Regions from separate parts of the Peribacillus sedimenti genome, predicted to be linked through region 1. Evidence: a T-box and tRNA genes for the amino acid it is inferred to sense, from the RefSeq annotation. Region 1 holds a T-box; the other holds one or more tRNA genes.

The links. The T-box of region 1 lies ahead of V1500_RS12800 (tryptophan--tRNA ligase). A T-box ahead of a tRNA ligase gene usually reads a tRNA of that ligase, here a tRNA-Trp.
Region 2: it encodes a tRNA-Trp, which carries the amino acid that the T-box ahead of V1500_RS12800 (tryptophan--tRNA ligase) is inferred to sense. The anticodon was not compared.

The regions. Positions count from the first base shown of each region.
Region 1 covers NZ_CP143547.1:2,580,530-2,586,369, reverse strand. Annotated here, with positions in the region: gene V1500_RS12820 (amino acid ABC transporter ATP-binding protein) at 1-170, shown strand, start outside; gene V1500_RS12815 (transporter substrate-binding domain-containing protein) at 189-989, shown strand; gene V1500_RS12810 (amino acid ABC transporter permease) at 1,075-1,713, shown strand; gene V1500_RS12805 (amino acid ABC transporter permease) at 1,725-2,387, shown strand; T-box leader at 2,474-2,714, shown strand; gene V1500_RS12800 (tryptophan--tRNA ligase) at 2,766-3,767, shown strand; gene V1500_RS12795 (alkaline phosphatase family protein) at 3,903-5,831, shown strand.
Region 2 covers NZ_CP143547.1:911,671-917,510, forward strand. Annotated here, with positions in the region: rRNA gene V1500_RS04555 (23S ribosomal RNA) at 1-111, shown strand, start outside; rRNA gene rrf (5S ribosomal RNA) at 413-529, shown strand; tRNA gene V1500_RS04565 (tRNA-Asn) at 539-613, shown strand; tRNA gene V1500_RS04570 (tRNA-Ser) at 618-709, shown strand; tRNA gene V1500_RS04575 (tRNA-Glu) at 718-792, shown strand; tRNA gene V1500_RS04580 (tRNA-Val) at 806-881, shown strand; tRNA gene V1500_RS04585 (tRNA-Met) at 1,042-1,115, shown strand; tRNA gene V1500_RS04590 (tRNA-Asp) at 1,119-1,194, shown strand; tRNA gene V1500_RS04595 (tRNA-Phe) at 1,204-1,279, shown strand; tRNA gene V1500_RS04600 (tRNA-Thr) at 1,291-1,366, shown strand; tRNA gene V1500_RS04605 (tRNA-Tyr) at 1,387-1,471, shown strand; tRNA gene V1500_RS04610 (tRNA-Trp) at 1,479-1,552, shown strand; tRNA gene V1500_RS04615 (tRNA-His) at 1,568-1,643, shown strand; tRNA gene V1500_RS04620 (tRNA-Gln) at 1,673-1,747, shown strand; tRNA gene V1500_RS04625 (tRNA-Gly) at 1,752-1,826, shown strand; tRNA gene V1500_RS04630 (tRNA-Cys) at 1,833-1,907, shown strand; tRNA gene V1500_RS04635 (tRNA-Leu) at 1,918-1,999, shown strand; gene V1500_RS04640 (spore coat protein) at 2,130-2,483, opposite strand; gene V1500_RS04645 (ferritin-like domain-containing protein) at 2,510-2,779, opposite strand; gene V1500_RS04650 (YitT family protein) at 2,877-3,542, opposite strand; tRNA gene V1500_RS04655 (tRNA-Leu) at 3,757-3,838, shown strand; tRNA gene V1500_RS04660 (tRNA-Gly) at 4,179-4,252, shown strand; gene V1500_RS04665 (ABC transporter ATP-binding protein) at 4,392-5,840, shown strand, end outside.

The sequences.
Region 1 (5,840 bases):
TGACAATGGTCGTCGTTACACATGAAATGGGTTTTGCCCGAGAAGTGGCCGACCGAATAGTCTTTATTGATGAGGGACGGATTCTTGAGGAGGCAGTACCGGCTGAATTTTTTAAGAACCCGCGTGAAAAAAGGGCTCAGTTATTTCTCAGCCGTATATTAAATCATTAAACTTTAGGGGGTATAGCAATGTTTAAAACAAAAAAATTATTCAAGATGGCCATTCTTTCATCAATAGCCACGCTTATGCTGGCAGGCTGCGGTAAAGAGGAGTCAGGCAGCAAGGATGTTCTTGGGCAAATTAAAGACGAAAAGAAGATAGTGTTTGGCGTAAAGCATGATACTCGACTATTTGGATTAAAAAACCCTGAGACTGGGAAAGTGGAAGGCTTTGACATTGATTTGTCCAGGGAGCTGGCAAAAGAGATGTTTGGGAACGATGTCAAAGTTGAATATAAGGAAGTAACCTCAAAAACTCGTGTTCCTCTGTTAAATAACGGAAAGGTCGATGCTGTTGTAGCAACCATGACGATTAACGAGGAACGCAAAAAAGAAGTCGACTTTACAGATGTATATTTCGATGCGGGACAATCCTTGCTTGTTAAAAAGGGCAGCAAGGTACAAGGTCTCGAAGATTTGAAAAAAGGGACAAAGGTACTGGCGGTCAAAGGGTCTACATCAGCCATCAATATCCGTGAAAAAGCACCAGAAACATCAGTCCTGGAATATGAAAACTATGCAGAAGCATTTACCGCATTAAAGGCAGGTAAAGGGGATGCCCTTACAACTGATGATGCCATTCTTTATGGTATGGTTGAAGAAGATCCGTCTTTCGAACTTGTTGGCGGTACCTTTACGGAAGAACCATATGGGATTGCAGTTAAGAAAGGCAATAAAGAACTGGTCGATGCTCTGAATAAGGCCTTGAAGGCTTTAAAGGATTCAGGCAAGTATGATGAAATCAAAAATAAATGGATCAAACAGCAATAAAGGATAATGCTTTAGCCGTCAGGATGGGCACAGTCGTAAGGAACCTTACGCACGAGCTCATCCTGATTGATTAGGAGGAGATAATTTGCTGGATTTTTCAATTTTGACAGATAACATAGATTTATATTTAGACGGATTTAAAGTAACAATTATCGCGAGCCTAGTAGCATTGGTATGCAGCTTTTTGCTTGGCACTGTTATTGCTGTAATGAGAATTGCTCCCTTTAAGCCGCTTAACTGGCTGGGTACTGTATATATAGAATTCATTAGAAATATTCCCTTATTAATTATTGTATTTTTCACATATGTTACCGGAGATTTCAGTGGTACCGTAGCAGGCACCATTGGTTTAACCATCTATACGGCTGCCTTTATTGCTGAAGCTATTCGGGCTGGGATTATGGCTGTTCCAAAAGGCCAAATGGAAGCAGCACGCTCATCAGGCCTTAGCTATGGACAGGCAATGAGGCTTATTATACTTCCCCAGGCGATCAAAATAGTGATTCCGCCCCTTGGCAACCAATTTATCAATCTTGTAAAGAATTCTTCATTATTGGGAGTAGTAGCCGGGCTGGATATTATGTATCAATCCGATTTAATTTCTTCTAGAAGTTTCGTAGTATTTGACACATATATTTTCGCGGCATTGTTCTATCTAATATTAACCATTCCATTAAGCTTGGGCGTAGGGTTTCTGGAAAAGCGCCTGGCTAGAAGCAACTAGGGGGTGCCGATATGGATTTCCTTGCACCATTTATTGAAGTTTACACACCAGAACATCTAAAATTTTTATTACACGGCTTTTGGATCACCATTCAGGTCGCAGCCATTTCCATCGTACTCAGTTTTATAATCGGCGCTGTCGTTGGAACGCTTCGCTATGCCAAAATTCCAGTGCTATCACAGGTTTTGGCAGTTATTGTGGAAACGATTCGAAATCTCCCTCTCTTATTGATAATATTTTTCACATATTTTGCCCTCCCTGAGGTCGGCATTGAGATGAGTGAAATGACAGCAGCCATTGCAGCATTGACCGTTTTCGAATCGGCGATGCTCTCAGAAATCATTCGCAGCGGACTTAACTCTATAGAAAAAGGACAAGTTGAAGCAGCACGCTCATCCGGCCTTAGCTATATCCACTCCTTACGTTACGTAATCATGCCGCAAGCGTTACGCCGAATGATTCCGCCAATAGTAAGCCAATTCATATCTTTGCTGAAAGATACTTCTCTTGCTGTTGTCATTGCCCTTCCTGAGCTGATGCACAATACACAAATCATATATGCTCAGAAAGAAAGCTATGTTTACCCAGCATTTATCATCGCTGCTCTCATGTACTTTATTGTTAATTATGCATTATCGATCCTCGCGCGCAGATTGGAAGCGAAGCATACTTAACTGGATTTAACAGTATTGAGATTTACTTCTTATAAAGTAAATTTTTGTTGACAGGACAATAAACTGACGCTAAAATAACTTTAATATTTTTTGCGACGATGAAGAAGAGTAGGGTTAAAAAGCACTTTAGAGAGCTGATGGCTGGTGGGAATCAGTGTGCAATTTAATTCGAATGGGCTTCTGAGCATCCTTGCTGAACTAAGAGTAGGCACTGGCGGAGAGTCTTACCGTTACAAGAGACAGCGTATCGAGCAATTCTCCGTACGAACAAGTGCGTCTGTTTTCGCAGGCGAATTAAGGTGGCACCACGGGTCTTCCGTCCTTTAGAGGATGGAAGGCCCTTTTTATATGCAATAAAAGTTCACGATCGGGGGAATCATGATGCAAAAAAATGTTTTTACCGGTATAAAACCTACAGGAAAAATTCATATTGGGAATTATGTCGGTGCGATAAAACCGGCACTGGCACTGGCGGGAAATGATAAGTACAAATCGTTGTTTTTTATAGCTGATTACCACGGCTTGACAAAAAACCACGATCCCGCTGAAATGAGGGAATTGACTTATGAAGTTGCAGCCGCCTGGATTGCACTCGGCCTGAATATAGACCACACTATTTTTTATAGACAATCTGATGTTCCGGAAATTTTCGAGTTAAGCTGGATCCTGTCATGCTTTGCTCCTAAAGGACTCATGAACAGGGCTCATGCTTTCAAAGCCGCAGCACAGACAAACAAGTCGGAAGGAAAAGAGCCGGATTATGGAGTAAGCATGGGATTGTACACCTATCCGATTTTGATGGCATCAGATATTTTATTATTTCAATCTGATTTAGTTCCGGTTGGCAAGGATCAAATACAGCATGTAGAGATTGCCAGAGATATTGCCCAATCTTTTAATCACCAATATGGGAAAAGCTTTATATTGCCGGAGGCCCTTGTAACAGATAATTCACAGATCATCCCTGGCCTGGATGGACGAAAAATGAGTAAAAGCTATAATAACACGATTCCGTTATTTTCCCATCCTGAGGTATTGAGGAAGCTTATATATAGAATCAAAACTGATTCCTCACTTCCGGGTGAACCAAAGAATTCGAACAATTCTACTTTGTTCTCCATTTACCGCCATTTTGCGAGCCCGGCTGAGGTTGAATATATGGACAAAAAATTCGAAAAAGGCATAAGCTGGGGAGAAGTAAAACAACAGCTTTTTGAAGCAATAAATAGCTTTATAGAAGAACCTAGACAGAAATTCGAATATTTGATGGAAAAAACTCATCTTCTGGAAGAAATTCTTGAAAAGGGAGCTAAAAAAGCAAGAGATACAGCTATTCCTGCTCTCCTGGAAATTAAAAAGAAAATCGGAATACAAACATAAGATATAAATGCATTTAGCCGCCAATAAGGCGGCAATTTTTTTATTCTTTTTTTATTTAGGATTAATTTTTATTTAAAAGGGTAAAGGGTTAGATACATTTTGTTAGTTTAGTTTCTTGCATCAGGAGGAACCATCATGAAAAGCAAAAAACGCATTTTTATCTTAGTGATACTATGTCTGGCAAATGCCTTTACGCCTCTGGGTCATGTTGATGCAAAACAAACCGAGGACAACAATGTCGTCCTCATATCCTTTGACGGCATGAGGAATGACCTTACCAGAAATTATGTAAAGGAAGGAAAGCTGCCACATATTGAAGATTTAATACAAAAAGGCGTCATCGCTAAAAGCTCAAAGACTATCACACCATCTCTGACTGCTCCATCACACGCAGCAATTGCCACCGGAGCAACTCCTTCAGAAACTGGTTTTGTCAGCAATCAATGGCACAGACCCGATACATCGCTCATTAATACGGACGATGCTTTCCAAAACAAATTACAAGTGAACCCGCTTTGGATCGAGGCGAGAAAACAAGGGAAGAAGACTGCAACAGTTGCTTTTGCCGGAGCGAATCCTAAAGTAGGAAAGCAGGCTGACTACTCCATTTATTATGGAGAAACATGGACAAACAGCGCAATAGAATCTTTAACTTTTAAACGAGCCCTCTCGTGGAAAGGTGTAAGAAATCATTATGGTGAACTTAAAGAAGCATATTTTCGTATTCATGCACAAAACGCAAAAGACCACATCATCCACGTTCTGGCGATGGATGTCAAAGACGACAACCAGTTAAACTACAATAAGTTTGTAATTTCAGAAGACAAAACTGTCGATGAAAATGATTCAATCATCCATGGAAAAGAATGGTCATCCTTCACACTTAAAGTGAAGGAAGGTAAAAGCGCAGGATTCTGGTATAAATTCAAGTCCCTGCCGCCAACATTAAAAGATGTCAAGCTATATCGAACAGGCATCTCATCCGGAATAATAGATGGTCCAGGCAATTTTTCGCAAACGATCAAGGACAAGTTTGGCTTTTTTCCGGTACAGGATGATACACCTGCCTTAAAAAAAGGCTGGATAACCCGCAAGGAGTATGAACAGATTAGCGAAAGATTCGTAAACTGGGTTACTGATGTTTCGCTCTATATAAAAGAAGAGTACAAGCCTGATTTATTGATGTTTTATGCACCGCAGATCGATCATGAGGAACATGAGTTTTTATTGACCGACCCTCGTCAGCCTGGATTTACAAAGAAAAAATCAGAAGAATACCTTAAATACATCGAATGGTCATATAAAGTGGCTGACCGGGTAGTTGGGAAGACAGTAACAAAACTTCATGCCAATGACCATCTTTTTGTTGTATCTGATCATGGAATGGAACCAGTACACACGACGCTCGAACCAAACAGCCTCCTAAAGAAGGCTGGTCTTTTAAAAGTGGATTCCAAGGGTGAAATTGATATCAAGAAATCGCAGGCTTATGCCGTTGCAAGCAGTTCTGCGGCACATGTCTATATCAACAAAAAAGCACGTGAGAATGGCGGGATCGTTTCCGCCAAAAATTATTCCAACCTCGAGCAACAGATTAAAAATATTTTTAAGAATTATGAGCTAAGGCAAGAGGGTAACTGGTCCTACTTTAAATATTTACTTGCGGGTTCCGTAACTAATAAAGAGCAAAGAGATGACCTATTCTCATACTTGCTCAGGGAGAAGGTACATCCATATTCTCAGGTAATCGTGACTAAAAATCGACACTCTGTTGATAATCCCCATGCAGGTGACATTCTTTTATTAGCAGAAAAGGGGTATATGATCGGAAAAGATTATGATCAAGATATTATGCCGGCAGTTGAATTGGGGAGCCATGGAGGAAACCCGGCAAGGGAGAAGTTGAGGCCTGTTTTTATTGCAGCTGGGGAAAAGTTCAAAAAAAACAAGGAAATTGGAGCTGTGTCTAACCTTGATATAGCCCCGACTGTTTACAGCCTCCTCGGAATACAAACTCCGTCATTTGTGGAGGGAAACAGGATAGATATACTATTTAAAAAATAATCTGTTTTA
Region 2 (5,840 bases), 1.7 Mb from region 1:
CATGGCGCAAGCTGGTAAGATCCCTGAAAGATGATCAGGTTGATAGGTCAGGGGTGGAAGCGTGGTGACACGTGGAGCTGACTGATACTAATAGATCGAGGACTTAACCAAATATATATATCGGTTCGCTGGCTAATGGCGTCACATCCTGTGACAACGCCAGCATGACCCACATCCTGTGGGCTTGGCGACTGCTTAGCTTCGACAGACGTTGGAGAGCCGGACCGCAAATCCTTCGGATTTGTGAGGACGGATCGAAACGGCCGAGAAGTTAGGAGCCGTAGCTGGACAACATTCATTGTTTTGATACGCAAAAACCTTACCTGTTATCTAGTTTTGAAGGAATAATAAATTTCTTCTTGCAAAATTTCAAAAAGGCATTATAATAAAATAGTGTCTGATTGATAAACAGTTTGGTGACGATGGCGAAGAGGTCACACCCGTTCCCATTCCGAACACGGAAGTTAAGCTCTTCAGCGCCGATGGTAGTTGGGGGATCTCCCCCTGTGAGAGTAGGACGTCGCCAAGCTGGCATTATTCCGCAGTAGCTCAGTGGTAGAGCATTCGGCTGTTAACCGAACGGTCGTAGGTTCGAGTCCTACCTGCGGAGCCATAATGGAGAGCTGTCCGAGTGGCCGAAGGAGCACGATTGGAAATCGTGTAGACGGGTAACCCTGTCTCAAGGGTTCAAATCCCTTGCTCTCCGCCATTAGTATTGGCCCCTTGGTCAAGCGGTTAAGACACCGCCCTTTCACGGCGGTAACACGGGTTCGAATCCCGTAGGGGTCACCAATTTTTTATGTGTGGAGGATTAGCTCAGCTGGGAGAGCACCTGCCTTACAAGCAGGGGGTCGGCGGTTCGATCCCGTCATCCTCCACCATTCGTATTATATCTATTATCGCGGGGTGGAGCAACGAGCTTTACTTCACTGAATATCTGCGAGTTGTACGGATTGAGCTGCTGCTTGGTTTGGCCTTCTGAAATCCGGACAGTCTACAGTGCACTTAGTGCATAAATTAAAATTGCATCATTTATATTATCGCGGGGTGGAGCAGTCTGGTAGCTCGTCGGGCTCATAACCCGAAGGTCGCAGGTTCAAATCCTGTCCCCGCAATCTGGTCCCGTGGTGTAGCGGTTAACATGCCTGCCTGTCACGCAGGAGATCGCGGGTTCGATTCCCGTCGGGACCGCCATTAATTTGTGGCTCAGTAGCTCAGTCGGTAGAGCAAAGGACTGAAAATCCTTGTGTCGGCGGTTCGATTCCGTCCTGAGCCACCATTAAAAGGAATGCCGGTGTAGCTCAATTGGTAGAGCAACTGACTTGTAATCAGTAGGTTGGGGGTTCAAGTCCTCTTGCCGGCACCATTTGTTTGTTTTAAAATAGTGGAGGGGTAGCGAAGTGGCTAAACGCGGCGGACTGTAAATCCGCTCCCTCCGGGTTCGGCGGTTCGAATCCGTCCCCCTCCACCATTTTTACAGGGGCATAGTTTAACGGTAGAACAGAGGTCTCCAAAACCTCCAGTGTGGGTTCGATTCCTGCTGCCCCTGCCATTTTAATCAACAATGGCGATTGTGGCGAAGTGGTTAACGCATCGGATTGTGGTTCCGACATTCGTGGGTTCGATTCCCATCAGTCGCCCCATTTTATTGATTATAGATAATTTTTATTATTGGGCTATAGCCAAGCGGTAAGGCAACGGACTTTGACTCCGTCATGCGTTGGTTCGAATCCAGCTAGCCCAGCCATTATGCGGAAGTAGTTCAGTGGTAGAATACAACCTTGCCAAGGTTGGGGTCGCGGGTTCGAATCCCGTCTTCCGCTCCATTATAAGGCGGCATAGCCAAGTGGTAAGGCCAAGGTCTGCAAAACCTTTATCCACCGGTTCGAATCCGGTTGCCGCCTCCATAACTTCTTTGCCGGTGTGGCGGAATTGGCAGACGCGCACGACTCAAAATCGTGTTCCTCACGGAGTGTCGGTTCGACCCCGACCACCGGTATCATAAGGGTCGAAATATAAAAAACCAATGCTTTGAAAAAACAGAGCATTGGTTTTTTTCTATTCTTTCCATCATAAGTGCAAGGCTTGTCCCTTTATGTGTTATACTGCTATGCCCCTTATTTGTATTATCAGGAACTCTGGTAAGGATACTGGGAAGAGTAATTGCTAAATTGTTTATGAGCCTGGTCCAATTTTTGCTGTTCTTCTGCCTCCAGCTTGTACCAGCCGTTTTGGAACATTAAATTATACATCTTGCGGCAGCTCTCATGAGTTTCCTGCAATATTTCAAGCATATCGGAATACAATTGCTCATGACTTGCTTCACGCACTGCTATATTCAGGCTATCGGTTAAATATTTGCAAGTACTGAGCCCGTCGTTTATATAATCGCGATCATTCATTTCAGGAGTTTTTACCTTTGGGAGCTGTCCTGTTTGGGGATTTGCAATTTGCATGTTCTTTTGTGAGTTTTCACCTGGCATTATTCCACCTCCTCTTTCAATACCAATCAGGAAGTTGATCCCTGGCTTTGGCTCTTGTTTATTACTTGATTATTATCTACCTGCAAGTGGGCTAGCAGCTTTTCATAATGCCTTTGATGCATTTTTCCTGCGTCATTCAATGCGTTGGATATTGTCTCGTTCTCTGTTTGCTGAGCAAGAAAATGGAACTTCTTCATTGCGAGCAGTTCCCACGATAGTGCATCTTTTAAATATAACAAATCCTTTGTTGTTATAGCACGAGGAGGATTTTCAAACTTTAATTGTTGTTTGTCCAATTAATCGGCTCCTTTCAATAATGGATGTATAAACATAGAATGTGCTATATCAATCCTCAATATTCCATAGGTATGATATGATCCATCCACCGCGTTGTCATTTTCTTCTCCAGCCTGGACTGCTGAAAAATGGTAGTTCAATTTGATAATTATCAACGAAATCGATAATTTTAGTAGACAGGAATTGGCAAATCACTGAATAAATAACTATCTTTATATCGATTACTAAGGCGGTAAGCATAAAGATGGATATGTTTATCCAAAACATTGCCTTCCCGGGGGACCACTTCTTATACATGGCTACCACTAATGCAAATACCACCATACCACCGCTAGACGCACCATGTTTAATTAAAATGCCAACTCCTATTCCATAGAAAATAGCGCCACAAAGGATATCAGCGCCAATATTCCAATCAGGCATAGGCCAAAACAGTGTAACCCAGTTCACTGTGAAGGATGTAATGGAGACAGAATAAATCGTTCTAATAATCCATTCATATCCAAAGTACTTAATAGCCAAAGAAAGCGACATAAGATTAGCAAACCATAAGGATACACCAATGGACATATGAAGAAAATAGTTTAGCAGTACTGCAATTCCTGCGGCTCCGCCTGAGGGAATGGAGTTTGGAAACAGGAATAATGCCATCCCTATCCCTTGAATAATGGCACCAAAGGTTAAATAGCCATAGGAAGTAATTTGTGATACTAAGAGCGATCGAATCGAACGCTTGTTATTCATTCTTTGTTTCAGCCACACTATTCACTTCCCCCATCCCCCTGATTTTTCACCTTGTCCATTTTATGAAATTGAAGCAACAATTATGTTACAAACAATTGTAGCCGGGCTTCATAAGAGAACAAGGCTGTATTCGTATAGTAACGTTTGAGAAACGGACAGGGAGGAACGGGTAAACATATTTTAAAAGAGGCAAAAATATGTTACGATGCTAACAGAAGTATACTCTAATAGTGCCGGTGTGGCGGAATTGGCAGACGCACACGACTCAAAATCGTGTTCCTCACGGAGTGCCGGTTCGACCCCGGCCACCGGTATATTCATTTGAATGCGGATACAGGTGTTAAAAAAAGTGAACGTTTGAAAAGTAAGGGCACGCTGCTTTAATAGTTATCAGTTGTACTAAAATTCCATCGGAGTCAATCATACCTTTTTATGAATTCTTTGATGACCAAGAATTCTATGTAGGTTTAATCATGAACTATCTTATATTAAGATAATAAATTTTTGTCTTTTATCTGTGTGAAAGGCTTTGGAATATACGGAATATTCGTGTGATAAAAACAATAAAATTATGCTTGCATCCATTAGCATAATTCTATATAATAAATCATGTAAGAGAGATGCTTACATCATTGACAAAAAATCATATTATATGCGGGTGTAGTTTAATGGTAAAACCTCAGCCTTCCAAGCTGATGTCGTGAGTTCGATTCTCATCACCCGCTCCATACATAGTTACAACGCAGTGTTTCGTTACAGTGGAGAACGAGGCGCTGCGTTTTTCATTTCTTAGGCATACCTTTTAGTGTATGCTTTTTATTATGGACATTAATGGGAATAATTATATGAAAAGTATGGTGATGAAAAATGACCAAAAATACTGCAGCAAATGGCAAGACTCAAGTTAGGCAGTTCTTATCCATTGTCCTCTCCGAAAAACCATCGTGGTGGATGATTACCTTTATTCTTGGTTTAAGTCTGTTGGAAACGGTCGCTGCCCTGGCAGTTCCGCTGTTTACTAAAAGACTTGTGGATTTGATGGGGGGTAATGGCATTGAATTCAATGTAGCCCTTTTGCTGCTTGGGACATTTATTATCCAGACGGTGGCCGGAGGAGTTTCCTATTATTTTCTGATTTATATTGGAGAGAAAATGGTGGCAGGTATAAGGCGAAGGCTTTGGGACCATGTTTTGAAGCTGCCCATTCCGTTCTTTGATATGAATCAATCCGGTGAAACAATGAGCAGGATCACTCAGGACACCAATATGATCAAGAATGTAATTACGAATCATTTGGTAACATTCATTGCAGGCATTATTTCGATTATCGGTTCGGTCATTATTCTATTTATGCTGGACTGGAGAATGACTTCCATTATGCTTGGAGTTGTTCCTTTATCCATGCTGGTTCTGATACCGCTCGGCCGCAAGATGTATAGGGTGTCCAAGCTGACACAGGATGAAATGGCACGCTTTAGCGGCAACCTTGGAAGGGTATTGAGTGAGATTAGACTTGTCAAATCGCATAATGCCGAAATTGCCGAAAAGGAGAAAGGATATACAGGAATACATCAGTTATTCGGCTTTGGTTTGAAGGAAGCGAAGATACAGGCCGTTATTTCCCCGTTTATGACCACCATCATGATGGTCGTACTGGTGATTCTTATAGGGTATGGCGGGGTGCGCGTAGCGTCCGGACAATTATCTGCCGGTACATTGGTGGCAATTATTATTTATATGTTCCAAATCATTGTTCCTTTCAGCCAGATTGCTTCCTTTTTTACTGCCTTTCAGAAAGCGATGGGTGCGGCTGAGCGTATAGGACATATGCTTCAAGTTGAATCGGAAGAGTATCATGGAACAAGGCCAGATATCAGGAACAAGGATTTGATTTTTTCCGGCGTTACATTCTCTTATAAAGGATCTTTGCCTATATTAAAGGATGTCTCTTTTATTGTACCTGCAAATAAGACAATTGCGCTCGTTGGGCCAAGCGGAGGAGGAAAAACCACTATTTTCGCTTTAATAGAGCGTTTTTACGAGCCGGACAAGGGCATCATCCGCATCGGAAGAGAGCCCATATCCAGCCTGGATTTATCATTCTGGCGTTCCCAGATTGGCTATGTTTCCCAAGAAAGCCCTGTCATGAGCGGGACTATAAAGGAAAATTTATGCTATGGTCTTGATACAGCTGTAGCGGAAGACAAAATGATAGAAGCTTCAAAGATGGCCAATGCTCATGAATTTATTAAGAAGCTGCCTAATGGCTATGAAACAGAGGTAGGAGAACGCGGGGTAAAGCTTTCTGGAGGACAG